Regions from separate parts of the Micromonospora sp. NPDC047644 genome, predicted to be linked through region 1. Evidence: riboswitches for the same ligand, from Rfam matches in the RefSeq annotation. Region 1 holds a riboswitch; each other region holds the start of a gene.
What was found. A riboswitch is a leader RNA that binds a small molecule or an ion and turns the genes downstream of it on or off. The one in region 1 is predicted to bind cyclic di-AMP.
Positions count from the first base shown of each region.

Region 2: another riboswitch for cyclic di-AMP. It lies ahead of AB0877_RS01390 (hypothetical protein); the one in region 1 lies ahead of AB0877_RS14260 (hypothetical protein).
Region 3: another riboswitch for cyclic di-AMP. It lies ahead of AB0877_RS23920 (C39 family peptidase); the one in region 1 lies ahead of AB0877_RS14260 (hypothetical protein).

Region 1 is NZ_JBEYSY010000007.1:306,964-314,481, forward strand. It holds gene AB0877_RS14250 (AAA family ATPase) at 1-1,687, shown strand, start outside; gene AB0877_RS14255 (cation diffusion facilitator family transporter) at 1,794-2,711, shown strand; cyclic di-AMP (ydaO/yuaA leader) riboswitch at 2,829-2,960, shown strand; gene AB0877_RS14260 (hypothetical protein) at 3,017-4,030, shown strand; gene AB0877_RS14265 (hypothetical protein) at 4,172-4,672, shown strand; gene AB0877_RS14270 (SRPBCC family protein) at 5,238-5,702, opposite strand; gene AB0877_RS14275 (PfkB family carbohydrate kinase) at 5,893-6,870, shown strand; gene AB0877_RS14280 (5'/3'-nucleotidase SurE) at 6,867-7,518, shown strand, end outside.
Region 2 is NZ_JBEYSY010000001.1:293,172-300,689, forward strand. It holds gene AB0877_RS01360 (heavy metal translocating P-type ATPase) at 1-697, opposite strand, end outside; gene AB0877_RS01365 (hypothetical protein) at 710-1,660, opposite strand; gene AB0877_RS01370 (copper ion binding protein) at 1,674-1,883, opposite strand; gene AB0877_RS01375 (metal-sensitive transcriptional regulator) at 1,978-2,274, shown strand; gene AB0877_RS01380 (copper-translocating P-type ATPase) at 2,281-4,245, opposite strand; gene AB0877_RS01385 (YibE/F family protein) at 4,666-6,036, shown strand; cyclic di-AMP (ydaO/yuaA leader) riboswitch at 6,203-6,333, shown strand; gene AB0877_RS01390 (hypothetical protein) at 6,338-7,357, shown strand; gene AB0877_RS01395 (carbonic anhydrase) at 7,413-7,518, opposite strand, start outside.
Region 3 is NZ_JBEYSY010000014.1:211,384-218,901, reverse strand. It holds gene AB0877_RS23935 (CDP-glycerol glycerophosphotransferase family protein) at 1-1,345, shown strand, start outside; gene AB0877_RS23930 (hypothetical protein) at 1,507-2,436, opposite strand; gene AB0877_RS23925 (alpha/beta fold hydrolase) at 2,492-3,238, opposite strand; gene AB0877_RS23920 (C39 family peptidase) at 3,362-4,210, opposite strand; cyclic di-AMP (ydaO/yuaA leader) riboswitch at 4,443-4,583, opposite strand; gene AB0877_RS23915 (hypothetical protein) at 4,868-5,638, opposite strand; gene AB0877_RS23910 (hypothetical protein) at 5,774-6,256, opposite strand; gene AB0877_RS23905 (acyltransferase) at 6,350-7,518, opposite strand, start outside.

The DNA of each region.
Region 1 (7,518 bases):
CGACCTGCTGGACCCGACGGCCGCCCCGGAGGGGATGACCGTCGTCGGTGACGGCGCGTTGCTGGCCACCCTGTCCAAGGCCACCGGCCGGGGTATGCGCGACATCGTGGCGACCATCCAGCGGGAGCAGGACGAGGCGATCCGCTCGCCCGGCTCCGGGGTGACGATCGTCGCGGGCGGCCCCGGCACCGGGAAGACCGCTGTGGCCCTGCACCGGGCCGCGTTCCTGCTCTACTCCGACCGCAGCCGCTATGCCGGCGGCGGCATCCTGGTGGTCGGGCCGTCGTCGGTCTTCGTCGAGTACATCGGCTCCGTGCTGCCGTCGCTCGGTGAGGACACCGCGACCCTGCACTCGCTGGGCACCCTCTTCCCGGGGATGACAGCCACCCGCCCCGACCCGCCCGAGGTGGCGGCGGTGAAGGGTTCGCTGCGGATGCGCCGGGTGCTGGAGCGGGCGGCCCGCGACGCGGTGCCGGGCGGCCCGGGTGAGCTGCGGCTGCTCTACCGGGGCACGCTGCTGCGGTTGGACCGGGTCGCGTTGGACCGGATCCGGGAGCGCGCGCTGCACCGCGGCGCACGGCGCAACGAGGTGCGCCGGGCCGGTTTCGACGGGGTGTTCGCCGCGCTCTGGGCGCAGGCCCGTGAGCTGAGCAGCGGTCGGCTGCCGGAGCAACCGGCCTTCGAGGCGGAGATCGCCGAGCGGTCGGAGTTCCGGGAGTTCCTCAAGGCGTGGTGGCCTCGACTGCACCCCCGGCACGTGCTCGGCTGGCTGGCGCAGCCGGACCGGCTGCGCCGCTACGCCGGGGGGATTCTCTCCTCGGCGGAGATCCGGCTGCTCAACGCCGCGTACCGGGACCTGGACTCGGCCGGGCTGACCATCGCCGACGTGGCGCTGCTGGACGAGTTGGACGCGCTGCTCGGCAAGCCCGCGCAGCCGGCCCGCGCGCGACGCGACCCGTTCCAGCTCGCCGGCGGCGTCCGTGAGCTGAGCACCCTCGGTGAACGGCAACGGGCCGCCCGCGCGGCGGCCCGGGAACGCCCGGCGGACTACCGGGACTACGCGCACGTGGTGGTGGACGAGGCGCAGGACGTCTCGCCGATGCAGTGGCGGATGATCGGTCGGCGGGGCCGGCTGGCCTCCTGGACCGTGGTGGGCGACCCCGCGCAGACCGCGTGGACCGGCGATCCGGAGGAGCTGACCCGGGCCCGCGACCAGGCGCTGGGCCGGCGCAAGCGACACGACTTCACGCTCACCACCAACTACCGCAACTCGGCGGAGATCTTCGCGGTGGCGGCGGCAGAGATCCGGCGGCTCTACCCGGACCTGCCGCTGCCGACCGCCGTCCGCTCCACCGGGGTCGAGCCGGTGGAGCTGGTGGTGCCCGCGACGGGGTTGGAGACCGCGACAGTGGAGGCCGCCGCCGGCCTGCTGGCCGAGGTGGAGGGCACGGTCGGTGTGATCACGCCGGTCCCCCGCCGCGACGAGGTGGCCGGTTGGCTGGGCGCTCTCGGCGCGCCCAGGTTGCAGGTGGTCACCAGCCTGGAAGCCAAGGGCATGGAGTACGACGGGGTCGTGCTGGTCGCCCCGAGCGAGATCCGGGCCGATCCGGGCGCCGGGGTACGCACCCTGTACGTGGCGCTCTCCCGGGCCACCCAGCGGCTCACCACCATCGACCCGAACGGCTGACGTGTGCGGACTGCCACCGGCGGAACGCTCCACCCGTACACTTGCACACATAGCGATGTGAGCATACATTTGACCGGGTCCCGACCAGCGGCGGAAGGTGGTTCTCGTGGGCGCAGGGCATGACCACCACCATGGGTCCGTCGCCAATGCCGCACACCAGCACCGGGGTCGCCTCTGGGCGGCGTTCGGGTTGCTGGCCACCCTGATGGTGGTCGAAGCGGTGGTCGCACTGCACACCGGCTCGCTCGCCCTGCTCTCCGACGCCGGGCACATGTTCACCGACGTGCTCGGCATCGGGATGGCGCTCGCCGCCATCACGGCGACCCGACGGGCCACCGGTGACCCGCAGCGCACCTTCGGGCTCTACCGGCTCGAGGTGCTCGCCGCGCTGGCCAACGCCGTCCTGCTCTCCGGCGTCGCGATCTACGTGGTGATCGAGGCGATCCGCCGCTTCGGTGACCCGCACCAGGTCATCGCCGGCCCGATGCTCGCGGTTGCCGTACTCGGCCTGCTGGCGAACATCGCCGCCTTCGCGCTGCTGCGAGCCGGGGCCCGGGAGAGCATCAACCTCCAGGGCGCCTACCTGGAAGTGCTCGGTGACCTGCTCGGCTCGGTCGGCGTCATCGGCGCGGCGCTGCTGATCACCGTCACCGACTGGTGGTGGGCCGACCCCCTGGTCGCGGTCGCCATCGGCGTGTTCATCCTGCCGCGCACCTGGCGGCTGGCCCGCGCCGCCATCCGCATCCTGGTGCAGGCCGCCCCGGAGCACCTCCAGGTGACCGCCGTGCACGACCGGCTCGCCGCCGTCCCCGGGGTCGTCGAGGTGCACGACCTGCACGTCTGGACGCTCACCTCGGGCATGGAGGTGGCCTCCGCCCACCTGACCATGGCACCGGGCGCGGAGGTCGGCGCGGTGCTCACCGCGGCACGCACGGCCCTGCACGACGACTTCCGCATCGAGCACGCGACGTTGCAGATCGAGCCCGGCGCCGCCTCCGGGGCCTGCGGCTCCATCGAATGGTGACCGGTTCGCAGTTTTCCGTGGTGACGCACGCACCGTCCGTCACATTGGCTGCAGCGGTCCCACCCGCACCGGTAGGCTCGGTCCCGGCCTCCACCAGAAGGCGCCTCCCGGCGCCGGTGGCGGTCGCCGCCTAATCGCCCAACCGGGCGAACCGGGGAACCACGTTCCTGGGGTGCATCCGCGTCAGCGGTAGGGATCTTCCGTCCCGAACCCGTCAGCTAACCCGGTCGGCGGCTGACGGAAGGACATGCGCAGTGGCACCAGCACGACCACCCGCCGCCCGACTGGCGGCCCTGATCGTCGCGATGTTCGCCCTCGGCGTCGCGCTCCCGGCCGGCACCGCCTCGGCCGCTCCCCCGACCGGCCTGCGGGCCGCCGCACCCGACTCCGACGAGGAGGGCGGCACCCCGGCGTTGCGGGCCCAGCTTGAAGCTGCCAGCAAGGGCTACCTGGACGCGAAGCGCGCCCTGGACACCTCGGTGCAGCGGCAGAAGCAGCTCGGCACCCAGTTGAAGACCATCGAGGTCGAGATCGACCAGCGCAACGGCAAGGTCGGCGAGATCGCCGAGGTCGCCTATCGCACCGGCCGGCTCGGTGCGATGTCGGCGCTGCTCAACAGCAGCACCCCCGAAGGCTTCATGGACCGGGCAGCCGCGCTGGACGCGGTGGCGGCCAACGAGGACCGGGTGCTACGCGACCTGCTCGACAGCAAGGACAAGGCCAACCGCACCCGGATCGCCCTGGACGGCGAGATCAACGAACAACGCAAGCAGGTCGCGGTGATGGCCAAGCGCAAGGATCAGGCCGAACGGGCCCTGACCGTGGCCACCACCCCCAAGCCGCAGACCACCGCGGACGGCGGCTCCAACCGGGGCACCTCCAACGCCAACGCGAAGGCCGCACCGCGCAACTCCGACGGCTCCTGGCCCTCCGAGTCGTGCAGCGTCAACGACCCCACGCCCGCCAACGGCTGCATCACCCCGCGCACCCTGCACGCGCTCAACCAGGCCAAGGCCGCGGGATTCACCCGGTACGTCTCGTGCCACCGCCCCAGCGGCTCGGGTGAACACCCGAAGGGCCGGGCCTGCGACTTCGCGGCGCAGAAGAACGGGTTCGGCGGCAACGCCACCGGCGGCGACAAGACGTACGGCAACAACCTGGCCGCGTACTTCATCCGCAACGCGGACCGGCTCGCCGTGCTCTACGTGATCTGGTACAGGCAGATCTGGCTGCCCAGCAGCGGGTGGAAGTCGTACAGCGGGGCGCACGGCACCCCGTCGACCGACCACACCAACCACGTACACCTGTCGGTCTACTGACCCGCGCGTCGTGATGCCTGTGAGCCGCCGGCTGGCTCACAGGCATCGCGTATCTCCGGGGCCGGGCTACGTCAGCGGGCGTACCCCTGATGTCGTCGCTCGTCGGACGACCCGGCGGTGGCCGGCGGGCAGCATCGCGGTATGCCTCGGATCCGACCCACCACCCGCAAGGCGCTGCTCACCCTGCACCTCGTCACGTCGCTCGGCTGGCTCGGCGCCGACCTGGTGCTGCTCACCCTCGGCATCGCCGTACAGCGGGGCGCCGACCCGGCGGTGGTCTACCCGGTCACTGCCCTCGTCGGCACGGTGCTGTTCGCGCCGCTGAGCGTCCTGGTCTGGCTGATCGGAGTCGCCAGTTCGCTGCTCACCCCATGGGGTCTGCTGCGCCACCGCTGGGTGCTGGTCAAGCTCGTGCTCACCACGGTGATGGTCGGGCTGGTGCTGTTCCTGCTCACCCCGAACCTGCGTCACGCCGGGGCGGTCGGCGCCGCCCTGCCCGCCCGCGATCGCGCCGACCTGGTCATCGCGCCGGCGGTGTCGACCAGCCTGATGATCATTGCGACAGTGCTGTCCACCTACAAGCCGTGGGGCCGACGCTCCACCACCCGCCCGACCCGCACCAGCGCCCCAACCAAGATCTGAGACACCCAAGGCCCCGCACGCCCCGAGCGTCCCGCACACCCGCACGCCCCGCACCACCGCGCGCCCCGCACCACCGCGCGCCCCGCACCACCGCACCACCGCGCGCCCCGCACCACCGCACCTCCGCACCTCCGCACCTCCGCGCGCCCGCCCGTCCCGCACGCAGCGCCCCGCGCCCCCGCGCCCCCGCGCGCCCGCGCGCCCGCACGTCCCGCGCCCAGCGCTCAGCGCCCTCGCGATCTTGCACTTCCTGCACCGACATAAGGGCCCATCCCCACTGATATCGACAGCCGAAACTGCAAGATCGACGCGGCAGGGGCGTCGACGGGCGCGCCGGGCACCGGGGGCGCCGCGCACCCGGGCCGCCGGGCACCGGGGGCGCCGCGCACCCGGGCGCGCCGGGCACCGGGGGCGGCAGCGGGGGCGCCGCCTGCGTGCCGGGGCGCTGATCGGCGCGGCAGGGGCGTCGACGGGCACGCCGGGCAGCGGGGGCGCCGGGCACCGGGGGGCGTCGCCGGCGCGCCGGGGGGTGCCAGGGGCGCGTCGGGGGCGGTAGCGGGGTGGGTCAGGGGGGTGGGGCGTTGTTGGTGCGGTCCAGGGCGGCGCCCAGCCGGGTGGCGAGGGCGAGGTGCGCGGCCTGGGCCTGGCGGAACGCGTAGCGGAACAGGGGCGTCGGCGCGGTCAGAGTGATCTCGACGTCGATGCGGGTCAGACCGTCCGGCTCGGCGCGTAGTCGGGTGTGGTTTCGCACGGTGGTGGCCGGCCACTGGCGGGCCACCATGACGATCTCGTCGGCCTCATTGATCAGTACGTCGGCGTGGTAGGTGGTCCGGAAGCGCAGCGGCCCGGCCGCCAACCGGTCGTTGATCGTGTAGCTGGCCTGGGCGCCGGGCCGCGGCGGCACCCGGCGGACCCGGACGATCAGCGGGTGCAGCTCGCCCTGTCGGGTCAGGTCGCTGAGCAAGGCTGCCGCCTCGGCGGGTGAGCACCGGGCCTGGACGGTGTAGCTGAAGGTATCGCTGCTGCGCACACCGTCTCCCGCCGTCGTTGGTCGCCCGATCGTCCCGTACCGATGTCTTGCTGGCAACGCCCCACGAACCCGCAGCGCCGCGCCGGACCGAGCCGATGCGACAACCTGCCACTACCTACGCCATTAAGGTCGGTTAGTGCGAAATCTCCCGAAGGTGCCGGAAGGCGGCCAGCGTGAACGGCGACGACCGATGAGTGGGCACGTGATGGTCTTCGCGCCCACCCCACAGCTGACGGTGATGGTGGACCAGCCCAACGACCATCCCGAGCTGCACCTGCACCCGGGTGGGCAGGGCGTGTGGCAGGCGCGGATGGTGCTCTCCCTCGGAGTCGAGGTGGTGCTCTGCGCCGCCCTCGGCGGTGAGATCGGCCAGGTGCTGGAGCCGCTGCTGGTCAGCGAGGGCGTGGACCTCAAGGTGGTGGTCCGTGACTCCGGCAGCGGCGGGTACGTGCACGATCGCCGCGACGGCTCCCGGCGGGAGATCGCCGACGTGCCTGGGCAGCCGCTGAGCCGGCACGAGATCGACGAGCTGTACAACCTCGCCCTCGGCGAGGGCCTGCGGGCCTCGGTGAGCATCCTCAGTGGGCCGAACGAACCGTGGCTCGTGCCAGCCGATCTGTACCGACGCTTCGCCGCCGACCTCGGCGCGAACGGTTCTCGGGTGGTGGTCGACCTCTCCGGCGATCACCTCGCTTCGGTGCTGGAGAGCGGGGTGTTCTTCCTCAAGGTCAGTCACGAGGAGTTGATCCGCGACGGCCGCGCCCGTAGTGACGACACCGACGAGCTGACCCGGACCATGTACGAGTTGCACGCGGGCGGCGCCGAGACGGTGGTGGTGAGTCGCGCCGACCAGCCGGCGTTGGCGCTCATCGACGGGGAGCTGTTCCAGGTCGAGATGCCCCGGCTGGAGGCCGCCGACCCACGCGGCGCGGGCGACTCGATGACGGCCGGAGTGGCCGCCGTGGTGGCCCAAGGCGGAGACATTCGAACCGCCATCCGCACCGGTGCCGCCGCTGGCGCGCTGAACGTGACCCGGCACGGCCTGGGCACCGGGCGGCTGGACTCGATCACCGGCCTGGTGGACCGCGTCCGGCTGGTGCCGGCGGACAGCCGGCAACAGGAGCGGACCACCCCGGACGAGTTGGCCGGCCGGGTGGTCGAACGATGACCCTGCGGGTGCTGATCACCAACGACGACGGGGTCGCCGCGCCGGGCATCCAGGCGCTGGCCTGGGCAGCCCGGCAGCGGGGCCTGGACGTGGTCGTGGCCGCGCCGATGGAGGAGGCGAGCGGCACCAGCGCCGCGATGAGCGCCATGGAGCGCGACGGGCGGGTGGTCGTGAACGATCACCCGCTGCCGGACCTGGCGGGGGTGCCGGCGTACGGGGTCGCCGGGTCCCCGGGTTTCATCACGCTGATCGCCCTGCACGGGGCGTTCGGGCCACCGCCGTCGGTGGTGCTCTCCGGCGTCAACCGGGGCGCCAACGCCGGCCGGGCGGTGCTGCACTCCGGGACCGTGGGTGCGGCGTTCACCGCCGCCAGCAACGGCTGCCGGGCGATGGCGGTCTCCCTGGACGTGCTCTCCGCCGGCGAGGCGACGGCCGCGAGCGGTGGCGCGGCGGTGGACGCCGCAGCCCGGGTACGCGACGCCGAGCGGCACTGGGGCACCGCCGCGCGGGTAGCCCTGGACCTGCTCCCCCGCCTGACCTCCGCGCCCCCGGAGAGCGTGCTCAACGTGAACACCCCCGACCTGCCGCACGGGCAGCTGCGTGGGGTGCGGCGCGGCACCCTGGCCAGCTTCGGTCAGGTGCAGATGA
Region 2 (7,518 bases), on a different contig from region 1:
GTAGGGCGGCACCGGCGGTGCGCTTGGACCGGGCCTCGAAGTAGCGACCGGCCAGGATGAACACGGTGACCCCGGCGGCCGCCTCCAGGTAGATGTTGCCGGCGCCGTCGCTGCGGGCGATGTCGAAGCGGAACGGGTGCGTCATTCCGGGCATCCCCGCGTCACCGAGGAAGAGCGCCCAGAGCGACCAGCCGAACGCGGCCACCGTGCCGAGCGAGACCAGTGTGTCCATGGTGGCCGCGCCGTGCCGCAGGTTGGTCCAGGCGGCCCGGTGGAACGGCAGCCCGCCCCAGACCACCACCGGGGCGGCCAGGGTCAGCGACAGCCACTGCCAGTAGTCGAACTGCCAGGCCGGGACCATCGCCAGCAGGACCACCGGCACGCTCAGGGCCACCGACACCCAGAGCCGGGTACGCGGACCCCGCAACGGGTCCACCGGGGGTTCCGCGCTGGGCGGGGCCGGCAACGCCGCGGTGTAGCCGGTCTTCTGCACGGTCCCGATCAGGTCGTCCGGCGTGACGCCGTCGGCGTACCGGACCGTCGCCTTCTCGGTGGCGTAGTTGACGGTGGCGCTCACCCCGTCCATCCGGTTGAGCTTCTTTTCGATGCGGGCGGCGCACGCGGCGCAGGTCATCCCGCCGATAGCCAGTTCGATCCGGTTCGGCGCCTCGGGCAGCGGTCTGCTGGTGGTGGTCATCGTCTGGTCCCGTCAGTCGTGTCCGTGCCCGGGGGTGCCGTGGTCGGCCCCGCCGGTCGGCGCGGGCCCGCTCGGGGTGGGGGTGTCTCCGGTCGGGGCGGCGCCGGCGATCACTGTGAACTCGGCGGTGTGCACCTTCCCGCCGTGTCGGAAGTCGAGGTAGAGCCGGTAGCTGCCGGCCGAGGGCACCTCGGCGAGGAAGGTGACGGCCGGACCGGGCCGGGTGCGCCCGTCGCCGGGTGTGCCGTCCGGGTGCACGTGCAGGTAGGCGAGATCACCCCGCCGCAGTGCCACCAGGTGCCCGTACGCGCCCAGGTAGGGCTCCAGGTCGGTGACCGGCTGCCCGTCCCGGCTGACGGTCAGGGTCAGCGACGATGTCCGGCCGGGCTGCGGCGCACCGGTGAGGGTGACGGTGTAGCCGTCGACCGTGGTGCTGGTCGTCGGGGCGGGCAACGGCCGCTCGGTCAGCTCGCCGGGGACTGTCACGTCCACGCCCAGGGTCAGCGGCTCGCCCCCGGTCGGGGTGAAGTCGGCGAACGCCCGCCACTGCCCGGGGCCGGCCAGCGGGGTGTCGACCCGCCAGGTGCCGTCCGGGGCCAGCTCGGGGTGGACGTGGCGGAAGCCGGAGAGGTCCCGACGGGCGACGATCAGGTGCATCTGCTTGTCGTGCGCCACGTCGTACCGGGTGACCGGTCGGCCGTCCGGGCCGGCGATCCGGAAGGCGAACCCGCCGGCCGGGGCGTCCACCGGTTCGAGGGTGTAGCCACTGTCGGAGACGAGCAACCCGCCGGGCAGCCGATCGCCCGACCCGCCCCGCTCGCCCGCCGTCGGGGTGGTGGCGACCTCGTCGTGCCGGCTCTCGGCGACCGGGGCGGGGTCGACGACCCGGCCGACCCCGTAGGCGGCGCCGAAGACGGCCGCCAGGCCGACGGCGAACCCGGCCAGTTTCGTCACGGTACGCACGCCGGCCCGCCGATCACGCGTCGACGAGGTCGTAACCGGCCTCGTCGACGGCGGCCCGGACGACGGCGGTGTCCAGCGGCTGGTCGCTGCTGACGGTGACCCGGCCGGCGGCGAGGTCGACCTGCACGTCCCGCACACCCTCGATGGCACCGACCTCGGCGCTCACCGCGCTGACGCAGTGCCCGCAGGTCATGCCCTGCACCTGGTACGTCGTGTCGACCATTGGATCGTTCCCTTCGTGGTACCGGTACCCGGTGGGGGTATGTCAACAGAATCGACCGTACCATACCCCCTGGGGGTACGCTATCCTGGTCGGCATGACCGCACCCACCCCGATCCGCGGATACACCGCCAGCAAGGACCAGCTGCTCGCGCGGCTCCGCCGCGTCGAGGGGCAGGTCCGCGGCATCGAAAAGATGGTCGACGACGACCGGTACTGCATCGACGTGCTGACCCAGATCTCCGCCATCCAGGCCGCCCTCGACAAGGTGGCCCTCGGGCTGCTCGACGGGCACGCCCGGCACTGCCTGCACGAGGGTGCCGCCGAGGGTCGGGCCGACGAGATGGCCACCGAGATGATGGCGGCGGTCGGCCGGCTCATGAAGCGCGGCTGACCGCGCTCAGTCCGGCGCGGGATCGAGACGGACCCGGCGCAGCAACTGCGCGTTGAGCGCCACCACGATCGTCGACGCCGACATCAGCACCGCGGCCACCGCCGGGCTCAGCGCCACACCCGCCCAGGCCAGCGCCCCGGCGGCCAGCGGCAGCGCCACCACGTTGTAGCCGGCCGCCCAGGCCAGGTTCTGCCGCATCTTCCGGTACGACGCCCGCGACAGCCGGACCACGGCCTCCACCCCACGCGGGTCCGAGGATGCCAGCACCACCCCGGCGGACTCGATGGCCACATCGGTGCCCGCGCCGATCGCGATGCCCACGTCCGCCCGGGCCAGCGCCGGCGCGTCGTTCACCCCGTCACCGACCATCACCACCACCAACCCCCGCCGCTGGAGCTCGGCCACCCGATCGTCCTTCTCGGCCGGCAGCACCTCGGCGAAGACCTCGTCGACGCCGGGCCGGAAGCCGAGGTCGGCGGCGACCGCCTCGGCCACCGGCCGGGCGTCACCGGTGATCATGGCGATGGTCCGGACACCCTCGGCACGCAACTCGTCGACAGCGCGCCGGGCCTCCGGACGCACCTCGTCGGTCAGCGCGAACGCGCCGAGCACGGCGTCGGGCAGCCGCACCAGGTGCAACACCGCGGCACCCCGCGCCGACCACCGCCCGGTCGCGGCCTCCAGCTCCGCCGGGAGCGAAAGGCCCAGCTCACGCAGCAACGCCGGCCCGCCCACCGCGTACTCCGTACCGTCGATTGTCGCCTTCACACCGCGGCCCGGCAGCGACCGGAACCCGGCTGCCCGGGCCGGGCCGGCGCGGCCGGCCGCCGCCACTATCGCCCGGGCCAACGGATGTTCGCTCTCCGACTCGACACCGGCCGCGATCCGCAGCACCTCGTCGCGCTCGACGCCGGACGCCGTCGCCAGGTCGGTCACCCCGTGCTCGCCCCGGGTCAGCGTGCCGGTCTTGTCGAAGAGCACCGCGCCGACGGTCCGCATCCGCTCCAGGGCCAGCCGGTCCTTGACCAGGATCCCGGACCGCGCGGCGAGCGCGGTGGAGAGCGCGACGACCAGCGGGATGGCGAGACCCAGCGCGTGCGGGCAGGCGATCACCAGGACGGTGACCGCGCGGACCACCGCCTCGTCGGGCTGACCGAGCGCGGTCCAGACCAGCACGGTCAGCACGGCGGTGCCGGTGGCCAGGTAGAACAGCGCGGCGGCGAACCGGTCGGCCAACAGTTCGGCCCGTCCACCGGAGGCCTGGGCCTGGGCGACCATCCGCTGGATGCCGGCGAGCGCGGTCTGCTCACCCACCGCCTCGACGCGCACCCGGATAGCCGAGTCGGTGGCGACGGTGCCGGCCACCACCCGGTCGCCGGTCGACCGGGCGACCGGCCGCGACTCCCCGGTGATCATCGACTCGTCCAGCTCGGCGTCGCCCTCGACGACCCGGCCGTCCGCCGGCACCCGACCTCCCGGCCGGACCAGCACCACGTCGCCGATCCGCAGTCCGGTCACCGGCACGGCCTCGACCCGGCCCTCCGCCGTCACCCGTTCGGCCTCGTCCGGCAACAGCGCGGCCAGCGCCGCCAGCGCTCCCCGGGCCTGCCCGATGGCCTTCATCTCCTGCCAGTGCCCGAGCAGCATGATGGTGACCAGCGCGGCCAACTCCCACCAGAAGTCCAGGTCGAAGACGCCGACGCTGGTCGCCAGGGACGCGGCGTACGCGACGGTGATCGCCATCGCGACCAGCAGCATCATCCCGGGCGCCCGGTCCCGGACCTCCCGAACCGCACCGACCAGGAACGGCCAACCGCCCCACCAGAACACCACCGAGCCGAGCACCGGGCCCACCCAGGCCCGAGCGGGGACGACGTCCCCGCTCAGGCCCAGCCGACCCGACACGAGATGACTCGTCAGCACCACCGGGACGGTCAACACCAGGCACACCCAGAACCGACGGCGGAACATCGCCGGATCGTGCCCGGCGTGCTTGTCGTGCACGGGGCGCTCGTCGTGCCCGTGCTTGTCGTGCGGCACGGATCTGGTGGGTTGCGGGTGGCCGGGGTCCGGCGGTGGTGCAGCGGGCATGGCTCCAACATGCCGGCCCGGCGAGCGCCACGCGGCCGGATCGGCCACCCGACACCCGACACGACCCGCGACCCCCAGGTGGGCTGGCTAGCATCTCCCCGATGGCCCTCCGTATGCCGCTGCACAGTCGGGTACCAGCGCCGCTTCGACGTGGCGTCGCCCCCGGCCCAGCACTGACCGTCCGTGATCAAGGGGTCGTCAGGCAGCGATCCGCCCCGCCGTCCGCCGCGTTTCCGCCGAAACGGTGAACCGCCCGGCCCGCTGACCCGTACCCCGCACCGGATCGTTGGGAGTCCCACCTTGGCCGCCAACCACACACACTCCGCTCCGTCCGCCCCACCGAGGGTGCGACGGATCCTCGTCGTGACTGTGGTGCCCCTCTTCGTCGCCACCGTGCTGGCCGCGGCGCTGCTCTGGCCGCGCGGCGGATCGCCGCAGACCGATGGTGGCGCGGACGTGCCGCGCTACCCCGGCACCGTCACCCGGGTGGTGAGCGAGCCGTGCCCGCCGGTGCCGTCGGTCCCCGAGGGGACCCCGAGGGTCGGCGACGGGCGGTGCGGCACTGTCGACGTCCGGGTGGACGACGGGCCGACCGCCGGCCAGCAGGTACGGACTCCGGTGCCGGACGGGCCGGGCGCGCCCCGGGTCGAGGTCGGCGACGAGGTCGTCCTGGTCGAGCTGGCCGACCCGGTCGACCCCACCACCAGCAACTGGAACATCGCCGAGCACCAACGCGGCACCCCGATGGTGTGGCTGGCGGTGATCTTCGCGGCCGCGATCGTCGCGTTCGGTCGGTGGCGAGGTCTGGCCGCGCTCGCCGGGCTGGCCGCCAGCTTCGCCATCCTGCTCACCTTCGTGCTGCCGGGCATCAGCGCCGGCAGGTCGCCGCTGCTGGTGGCGGTGGTCGGCGCGGCTCTGATCATGTTCGTGGTGCTCTACCTGACCCACGGGGTCACCGCACAGACCTCGGTAGCGGTGCTCGGCACCCTGGGCAGCCTGGTTCTGACCGGCGTGCTCGCCACCATCGCCACGGCCGCGACCCATCTCACCGGCTTCGGCAGCGAGGACGCCACCACACTGTCGATGTTCCAGGGCGACGTGGACCTGCACGGTCTGCTGCTGGCCGGAATCATCATCGGGTCCCTCGGGGTGCTCGACGACGTGACGGTCACCCAGGCGGCCACCGTCACCGAACTGGCGAACGCCAACCCCGGGCTGACCCGGTTGCAGCTCTACCGCGCCGCCACCCGGGTCGGCCGCGCGCACATCGCCTCCACTGTCAACACCATCGTGCTGGCGTACGCGGGCGCGTCACTGCCCCTGCTGCTCCTGCTCACCGCCGACGCGCGGCCGATCGGGCAGATCCTGACCAGTGAGTTCCTGGCGCAGGAGATCGTCCGCAGCGCGGTCGCCACCCTCGGTCTGATCGCCGCCGTGCCGCTGACCACCGGGCTGGCCGCGGTGGTCACCGCCGCCGGGCGCACCGACACCTCAGCGTCCACCGACGCTCCCACGTCCCGACCCCAACCGGATCGCAGCGAGGCCCTGGCCGCACTCAGCTCCCCGCGAACGGCCGACTCCGACGAGCCGGACCGGACGCGGACCGCACCCCCACCCGAGGCCACCGACCGGTGGCCGAAGTCGAACAGGAGCACGGATACGGCATGGTGACACTCCTCAGCGTGACCAGATCGGGCATCCACCCTGAGAACCCCGTCATTGGTCACTCAACGCTATGGCGAAATGACGCTTTTGGTCGGCATCCAGGCGTAGCTCAGCCGGTCGACTCTCGGGTAACCTCGCTGCCGGTTACCGATGAAGGCGCGAAGCGGCGCCTGCGGTGCCACCGCCCAATCGCCAACCGGCGAGCCGGGGACCCAGGTACCTGGGGTGAATCCGCATCAGCGGTAGGGGCCGCTTCCGCCCCGAACCCGTCAGCTAACCCGGTCGGCGGTCGACGGAAGGGAACATTGTGACGGCACCCCTACGCCGCTGGTTGACCCCCGTGGTGGCCGTGATCGCCGCACTGACCGTGTTCGCCGGGCCGTTCCCGGCGCATGCCGCCCCGACGAACCCCACACCGTCCGGGCACGAGGAGGACGGCGAGCCCAAGCTGCTCAACGACGTCATCGAGCAGGCCAACCGTGACTACTCCGCCGCGAAGTCCAAGCTGGACAAATCCAAGAAGCGGCAGAGCGAGTTGGCGGCGGAGGTCAACCGGGCCAAGGCCGACCTGGACGCGTTGGCCCCGCAGGTCGGGCAGATCGCCGCCCAGGCGTACCGGACCGGCCGGATCGGCGCGGTCGCGATGCTGCTGGAGAGCGAAGCGCCCGACTCGTTCGTCCAGCGCGCCGGGATGCTCGACGAGATGAACATGGTCAACGAGAAGAAGCTCTCCGAGGTCAACGAGGTGAAGGCCCGCGCCGAGCAGGCCAAGTTGGCGCTCGACACCGAGGTCCGCGAGCAGCAGAAGCAGACCGCTCTGATGGCGAAGCGCAAGAGCGAGGCCGACAAGGCGCTCTCCCTCGTCGGCGGCAAGGGATTCACCGGCGGCCTGGTGGATGCCACCTCCAAGGTCGCGAAGATCGGCCCGGGTCGCACCGCCGACGGTGACTGGAAGTCCCAGTCGTGCAGCGAGAAGGACCCCACCACGTCCGGCTGCGTCACGCCGCGCACGCTGCACGCGTACAAGGAGGTCAAGGCGGCCGGCTTCAACCGGTTCGTCGGCTGTTACCGCCCCGGCGGGCCGTGGGAGCACCCGAAGGGCCGCGCCTGCGACTGGTCGCTACAGAAGAGCGGGTTCTCCCCGTGGCACAACAACGACACCCGCATGTATGGCAACAACGTCGCCGCGTTCCTCATCCGTAACGCCGACCGGCTCGGCATCTACTACGTGATCTGGAACCGGCAGATCTGGTTCCCGGCCACCGGCTGGAGTTCGTACAGCGGGCCGTCGAACCACACCGACCACGTGCACATGTCGCTGCTCTGACCCGCACGATTTCGTCGAGGGCCGTTCCGCGTGACGCGGAGCGGCCCTCGTCGCGTCAGACGATGGCGGGCGCGGCCGGGTCGGTCGAGGCCGGTGTCGTCGACGTCGCGAAGCCGGCCGGCACGGCGGCCACCGGACGTACCGCTCCGGCCGCCAGCCGG
Region 3 (7,518 bases), on a different contig from region 1:
GCCGGTACGCGCCTGGACGCCGCTGATCGCCGACCGGCTCGGCACCGCCCTGCTCGGGCTGCTCGCCGCCCTGGCGCTCGCCGCCGCGCTCGCCCTGCCGGCCGGGGTGGCGCTGGCCGCCAGCCTGCTGGTCGGGGCGGGCGCCGGTGCGGTCGCGCTGGACCTGGCCCGGCGACGGTTCCGGCCACGCGCCGGTGGCGGGTCGGTGGCCGCCGCGCTGCGCCGGCACCAGCCGGAGTTCCTGCTCTACTTCTCCGCGCCCCCCGGCTCGGAATACCAGGTCACCATGTGGCTGCCGTACCTGGAACGGATCGGCCGGCCGTTCCTGGTGGTGCTGCGTGAGCCGGAGTTCCTGGCCCCGATCGCGGCGGCCACCGACGCGCCGGTGGTCTACTGCCCGACCCTGGGGGCGATGGACCAGGCGTTGGTGCCGAGCCTGCGGGCGGCGTTCTACGTCAACCACGGTGCGAAGAACAGCCACTGCGTCCGCTTCACCCAGCTCACCCACATCCAGCTGCACCACGGCGACAGCGACAAGGCGCCGAGCGCCAACCCGGTGTCGGGGATCTTCGACCGGATCTTCGTGGCCGGGCAGGCCGCGATCGACCGGTACGCCCGCGCCGGAGTGCAGATCCCGGCGGACAAGTTCGTGATGGTCGGTCGCCCACAGGTCGAGTCGATCGAGGTGCGCCCGGAGCCCGCACGAGGGTTGGCGCATCCGACGGTGCTCTACACGCCGACCTGGACCGGGCACCACGCCGACGCCGACTACTGCTCGCTGCCGGTGGCCGAGAGCCTGCTGCGCCGACTGTTGGAGCGCGGCGCGACGGTGATCCTGCGAGCCCACCCGTACACCACACAGAACCCGGCATCGGCGCGGCAACTGGGCCGCCTGACCGACCTGCTGGCCGCCGACCGGGCTCACAGCGGCCGCCAGCACGTGGTCGGCGCGGCGGCTCGGGAACTGAGCCTGACCGAGTGCGTCAACGCCGCCGACGCGCTGGTCTCCGACGTGTCCGGAGTGATCTCGGACTTCCTCTACTCCAGCAAGCCGTACGCGGTCACCGACATGGGCGACGAGGGCGACCGGTTCGTGGAGCGGTTCCCGCTGGCTGGGTCGGGTTACGTGCTGCGTCGGGACATGTCCAACGTGGACGAGGTGCTGACCGCTCTGCTGGACACCGACCCGCTGGCCGAGGCCCGCTGGGCTACCCGCCGCCGCTACCTGGGTGATTTCCCGGCCGAGGCGTACGCCGAGGCGTTCCTGACCGCGGCCCGCCGGGAGCTGGCGGCGACGGACGACCCGGCCGCCGAGAACACGGCGCAGCTCTCTCCCCTCGCCTGAGCCGGGCTGTCGGGTCAGGCAGGAGGCCAGCTCAGCCCGGCCGACGCCCGGCGGTCACCTCCGCTCCCACGGGTGCGGCTCTGCGGCGTCCGTAACCGGACCGGCGACGTCGACCACCGGCCCGAGCTGCACCTCGTCTCGCAACGCTTCCTCGATCGCGTTCAACAACTCGACCCCGTCCACTTCGTCCCCGTCCTGGCCCCGGAGCACCATCTCCCGGGTCTCCACCGGGTGGTCCACCGGGTGCGGGTCGCACGGGTCAGCGCCCGCGCGCAGATACAGGGCCTGGACCGTCGGCGCTGCCGTGGGTGAGCGGCCAGCCTCCAGCACGCCACCGACCACGACCTGACCGGGTGCATGCGCAACTCCGTCGCCGCCAGCCCGAACTCCGTCGCCAGAGCGACCACCGCCCGCCCGAAGGGTGCGCGCGGCGACACACCGACCGGCCGCAGCACGAGGAGCAGGGTCAGCTCCCAAACCCCGTCGATCTCGGTCGCCCACGGCTGGACGACGGCGGACCACACGTCGGGCCGTCCGAACAGCGGAAGGCAACTGGTCAGCGCCGCGTCGAGATTCGGGGCCTCCAGGCGGGCTCGCACCCGCACCACGACGTCATCCTCGGCGGCCACCACGGGCAGCCGACGGACCGAGGTGGTGGCCTCCGCGGCGGACGTACCTCCCGGCAGCTCCAGAGCGTCGTCGGCGCTGTCGGCCACGGCGAGGACGGAGACGCTGAGCGGCGTCATTCCGCCCTTGGTCCGCTCCGAACCGGACGCGAAGAGCGTCGGATGGCCGCGCACCGACTCCCCCACCTCCAGATCGCCGTTCACCCACCCGAAGCGGCTCAGCAGCGGCGCAGCCAGTTGGTACGCCGCCTTCCGGCCGTCGACGGAGTTAGGCGGGGGCGGTCGGAGCATCAGCTCCACGTTCACTCCCGCGCGGGCACCGTCGGGATCGGTCCGAGCCGCTTTCAGGCTGTGCGCGTCAAGCGCCGCGGCGAGTGGTTGGCAGCGACGCACCGCGTCGTCGAGGCGGGTGTCGACGACATTGAGGCTCACGCTGACGAGCAGTGTCGATTCGCTGATAGGCATCGACGCGGAAGCGTACGTTGCGGGGTGCGGTCACACGACCGATATTCACCGCACCTCAACGGTACGGATCCAGCAGCGCCAGCACCGCCGCCGGGTCCTCCACGTGCGCGTTGTGTCCGAGACCGGGCAGCGTGGCGACCGGCACCCCGTACTCCTTGAGCTGCTCGTCGGTGACCATCGGGTCGTTCTCCCCGCGCGCCAGCACCACCGGCACGTCGGTCGCGGCCAGCAGCGCGGCCAGGTCGGGCTCGCCGACGGCGAAGGCGGCCGGGTCCATGGCGAGACGCCACCGGCCGTCGACCTGGCGCAACCCGGCTTCCACCACCGGGTGGTCCGGCGCGACCAGACCGGTGAGCCCGGCGACGCGCAGGTAGCGGCGAGCCGCCTCGGTGCGGGTGGCGAACCAGCTCACCGGTCGGGCGGCGACCTCGGCCGCGCGGGTCAGCTCGGTGGGCGACCAGAGTGCCTTGATGCCCAGCCCGACCACGGCGTCCACCGGCGCACCGGCGTCGCGGGCGGCCAGCGCCAGGCCGACCACCCCACCCAGCGAGTGCCCGAGGACGACCAGCCGGTCGTCGGGGGCGAGGGCCCGCGCGACCTGCCGGGCCAAGCCCGCGAAGGAGTACGACGGCAGTGGCGGCGCCCAGCCGTGGCCGGCGAGGTCCGGTGCCAGCCACCGCCCGGGCCAGTGCCGCTCGAGGTACGGGGCCCAGGGCAACCACACGTCCCCGGTCGTTCCCATGCCGTGCAGTAGCAGCAGGACCGACCCGCGGCCGGTGTGACCACCCGTCTCATCCACCACGGCCGCAGTCTCCCACGGTTCGCGGCCGGGTACGAGAGCCGTCGACGGCGGGCCGGGCGGCCAGACGCCGCGGGCGCCGGCCCCTTGTGGGAGACGGCGCCCGCGGCGGTCAGCGTGCCCGGGTCAGGCGGAGTAGCCCCGGCTGGTGATCCAGTTGGCCAGGTCGATCGTGGTGATCCAGTACGACGGGTCGGCCGGGTTCGCCGAGTCGGCGATCCGTACGGTGCGACCGTTGTCCTTGTAGCCCACGACGGCGATGTAGTGCCCGCCGCCGTAGGAGTGCCAACCGCCGTCGGTGTCCACGGCGTCCCCGACGACGTTGGCCACCACGCCCCGGCCGTCGGTGACGGCCTTCACCACGTCGGCCTGGAGCCGGTCCATCTGGGCCGGGCTGGGCGCGCCGGGGAACATCCGGGTCCGGTACGGGGAGCCCTTCACCTCGGCGTTGAGCACCCGGGTGGTGTCCTCGGCCGAGTTGGTGCCCATCTCGGTGGTGCCCAGTTCGGCGCCGAGCTCCTCCTGGGTGCGGTCGATGCCCGCGGCGCTGAGCGCGTTCCGGGTGGCCGCCGGGCCGCAGTTGTAATAGGTGTTCTGCGCCTCGTAGTCGTAGTCGAGCACCTTCGTCGCGGGGGGCTTCGGCGGCGTCGGCTTACGGGTGAGGTCGGGGTTGCTCTTGGCCTTGGCGGCAGGCGACGCGGCGCTGGTGGCCGGGGCGGCCGTGGTCGGCGCGGCGCTGGCCGAGGGGGACGCGTCCCGAGCCTCGCCGCGGGAGGCGGCGACGTCGCTGCGCATCTCGGCGACGGTGGTCGCGGTGCGCTGGCCGGCCGGGGCGTCGTCGGCGGTGGTGAGCAGGGCGCCGGTGGTGGTGGCGATCGCGAGGGCTGCGGCGGAGGCGGCGACGATCTGGTACGGGCGCTCGGTGGCGAGGCGGCGGAGCTGACGCTGCAGGGTGTGCTTCACGGGGTCCTCCACGGATCGGGGGGAGAGCGGCACACCGGGGCCGGACCGGTATCCGGGCAGGCGCCAGCGCGCGGACCGTGGTCCGCGGATGGTGAACCGCTCAGGGGAACGCCCGGATCGGCCGGGCGGGGAAGGCGATGACCCGGGGGTCAGCTCACCGTCACGCGACGGTTGAGCGGGTGCACCGCCGCGCCGTGGAGGCGAGGGAACAACCGAGGGGTGGAAAGGTGCTGCACGACGATGGGACTCCTTCCGACACCGCCTACCGGGTTAGCTGACGGATTCGGGCGGGAAGACGCCCTACCGCGGGCCGTGGCTCGCGGATTCACCCCGGACTTACTGGTGGGTCCCCGGTTCGTTGATCACGATTGAGCGGGTCGATGCGGCGTCGCGTCTTGCGATCGGTTACCGCACCGGACGGGACGACACTACTGGCGTCTCAACACCCTGCCAAGCCAGCTTCACCTGCGTAAACCCCAATCGGCGCCACAATTTCTGCGCGAATTGCCGATGATGTGACTCGATGGGACAACCAGTTACGGCGACGCCTACGGGCGACAACCGGACAGGCCGCAAAGAACGCGACCACAATCGCGGCAACAATGCCGTCGATCGTGCCGGACGTCCGATTTCACACCTGGGTGACCCGGCTCACATAACAGATTGGGCTCAACCCACCCGGGCCGGACGCCACAGTGCCACGACGGCGGGACGCAACGCCCCGGCGACCGTGCGGCGCGCCGGCACCAGGGTCGGGCGGAGCCGGGCCGCCGCCGCGTACGCCTCCTCGGCGAGGGCACGGGCCGACTCGGCGGCCAACTCCGCGTCGCGCCAGGCGACCCGCTCACGGTCGGCGGCCACCTGGTAGTCGGCCAGCCGCGCATCCCGGATCACCCTGCTGATCAGCACCTCCTGCTCGACCGGGTGTCGCCGGGGGTCCCAGCCGCGCCGGTGCCCGAACACGTCGCCGAGCTGCGCCATGGTCAGGTCCCCCCGCCAGTACGCCGCCATCGCCGCCCGGTGCAGATAACGTTCCCGGGCTGCGTACTCGGCGGGGGTGTGCGGGGTCTGCGGGGTGGGCAGCGCTCCGGCGCCAGCGAAGCGACGCGCGGCGGCGTCCGCCTCGTCGTACCCGGTCCAGGCCCGATTCAGCTGTTCCTGAGCGGTCAGCCAGGCGGCGCGCCGCCGCCTGGCGGTGGTGGCCGCGCCGGCCGCGGCGACGGCCACCTCCTCGGCGTAGCGGCGCCTGTCGACGGCCTCGGCCGCGGCCAGCTCCTGGGCAGTGGGCCCGGCCGGCAGCGGTTCGCCAGTGGGCCGGTCCCGTTCGGGGCGGGCGGCCAGCACGGTGAGCAGGCCCAGGGTCAGGAGGAACAGCGTCGACCAGATGGCGGCGGCCCGCGGCACCTCGGTCACGAACTGGTAGAAGACGACGGTCTCCATGGTCGGCACCTCGTGGAGAGTGAGCAGTGCGATGGAAAGCCGCGCCGACCAGCGGGCCACGGCGGGCCACGGGTCGGCGGGTCAGGAAGCGGGTGGGTCGACAGGGCGCGGCGGCGGGACGGTCGTCCCGGTGGCTCAGCGCCCGGGTGGGGCCCGGGAAGCCCGACCGCCGGCGAGGTCGACGAGGGGCAGCCGGGCAGAGTCGGCCGCGCGGACCGGCAGCACGCCGGCCGCGATGGTGCCCTGATCGCCGGGGAGCGCCACCGGCGCGTCGACCGACCAGGTCGGGGCCGACTCCTCGGCGGCCGGCGCGGGGGCCGGACGGACCGCGCCGGAAGCCCCCGACCCGGTGGCGTCGGCACCATCGTCGCCCGGCGCACGGCCGGCGGTGGTGACGGTCGGCCCCGATGGCGCGGCGTGCCGGCAGAAGGCCGCCGACGAGCCGGCGACAGTGGTCGGCACCACGCTGGACATTGGCCCCGGGCCGGGCGTCGACGTGGCGGCCGTGGCCGGGCCTGCGCCGAGCGCCAGGGCCGCGACGACGGCGAGGCTGGTCAGCACCCGCGTCGCCCAGCGCGCCACCCACCACAGCGGACAGGTGAACGCGACCGGAAGCACGCCCCCACGCTACGCCTCGCGCCGACCCGGGCGCACCGACCACGGGCGTGTCGGATCACGCCGCGCCGGCCCCTTTGACCAGGTTGGACGCCCTCAGCGCAGGTCGACGTACGGCGATCGACCGCTGGCCTGACCGACCTCGTCGGCGGGTCTGTCGACCTCGCCGCGGGCGATGCTCGCGGGGTCTCGTGCGTCGTCGTCGCCGGCCGCGCGTTGTCGGGGGACGGGCGCCGGACGGGCCGCGCGGCGCGGCGCGAGCCGGCGCATCATCGGGGTTTCGACGAAGCGGTGCAGCAGCCCGGCGAGGACCAGGTTCGCCGCCAGGAAACCGAGCACCACGGCCGGGCCACGCCAGCCTCCGAAGCCGACCCCCCAGGTGCCGCTCCACCGCAGCACGCTCGTCATCACCAGCACGTGCACCAGATAGAAGGCGAACGAGACCTCACCGAGCCAGACCAACGGCCGGGACCGCCACGGCGAGCGCCGACCGCGCACGTCCGCGTCCGCGGCGGCGGCGATCACCAACAGGTACGCGACCGCCAGCAGCGTGGTCCACAGCTCGGCGCGGATCCACTGGGCGGCCGTCACCCAGGTGACCACGAAGATGACGCTGGCCCAGGTCAGCCCGGGGCCACGCCACAGACCCCGACGCATCAACTCGGCCGCCGCCGCGCCCAGCCAGAACTCCAGCGACCGGGTCAGCGGGAAGACCTGGGTGAACCACCACCGGCTCTCCTCCGGCACCAGCTGCTGCGCCGGCCAGAGCGCGAGGATCAGCAGCGGCATCGCCGCGATCAGCGCCCAGAGCAGCTTCGGTCGGGCCCGGCGCAGCAACGGCAGCACCAGCGGCAGGCAGAGGTAGAAGAAGAACTCGCAGGACAGCGACCAGCTGACGGTGTTGATGCTGTAGAACCAGCCCGGCCGAGGGTCCCACGCCTGCAACAGCAGCAGGTTCTCCACCGCCGCCGCCGGCAGGACCGGGTCGGCGAACCACCCGGCGACCACCAGCGTCGCCACGAAGAGCACCAGGTGGTTCGGGTAGATCTTGGCGATCCGTCGCCGCCAGAAGGTCCGCCGGGAGTCGCCCTCGCGGGCCGACCAGACCAGCACGAAACCGCTGAGGATGAAGAAGAACTGCACCCCGGAGAGACCGAGGGTGAACAGCGCGTCGATGACGGCCTTGTAGTCCGGCTCGGCGATGATCCGCATGGTGCCGGCATGGAAGCCGAAGACCAGCAGAGCGGCGATCCACCGCAGCCCGG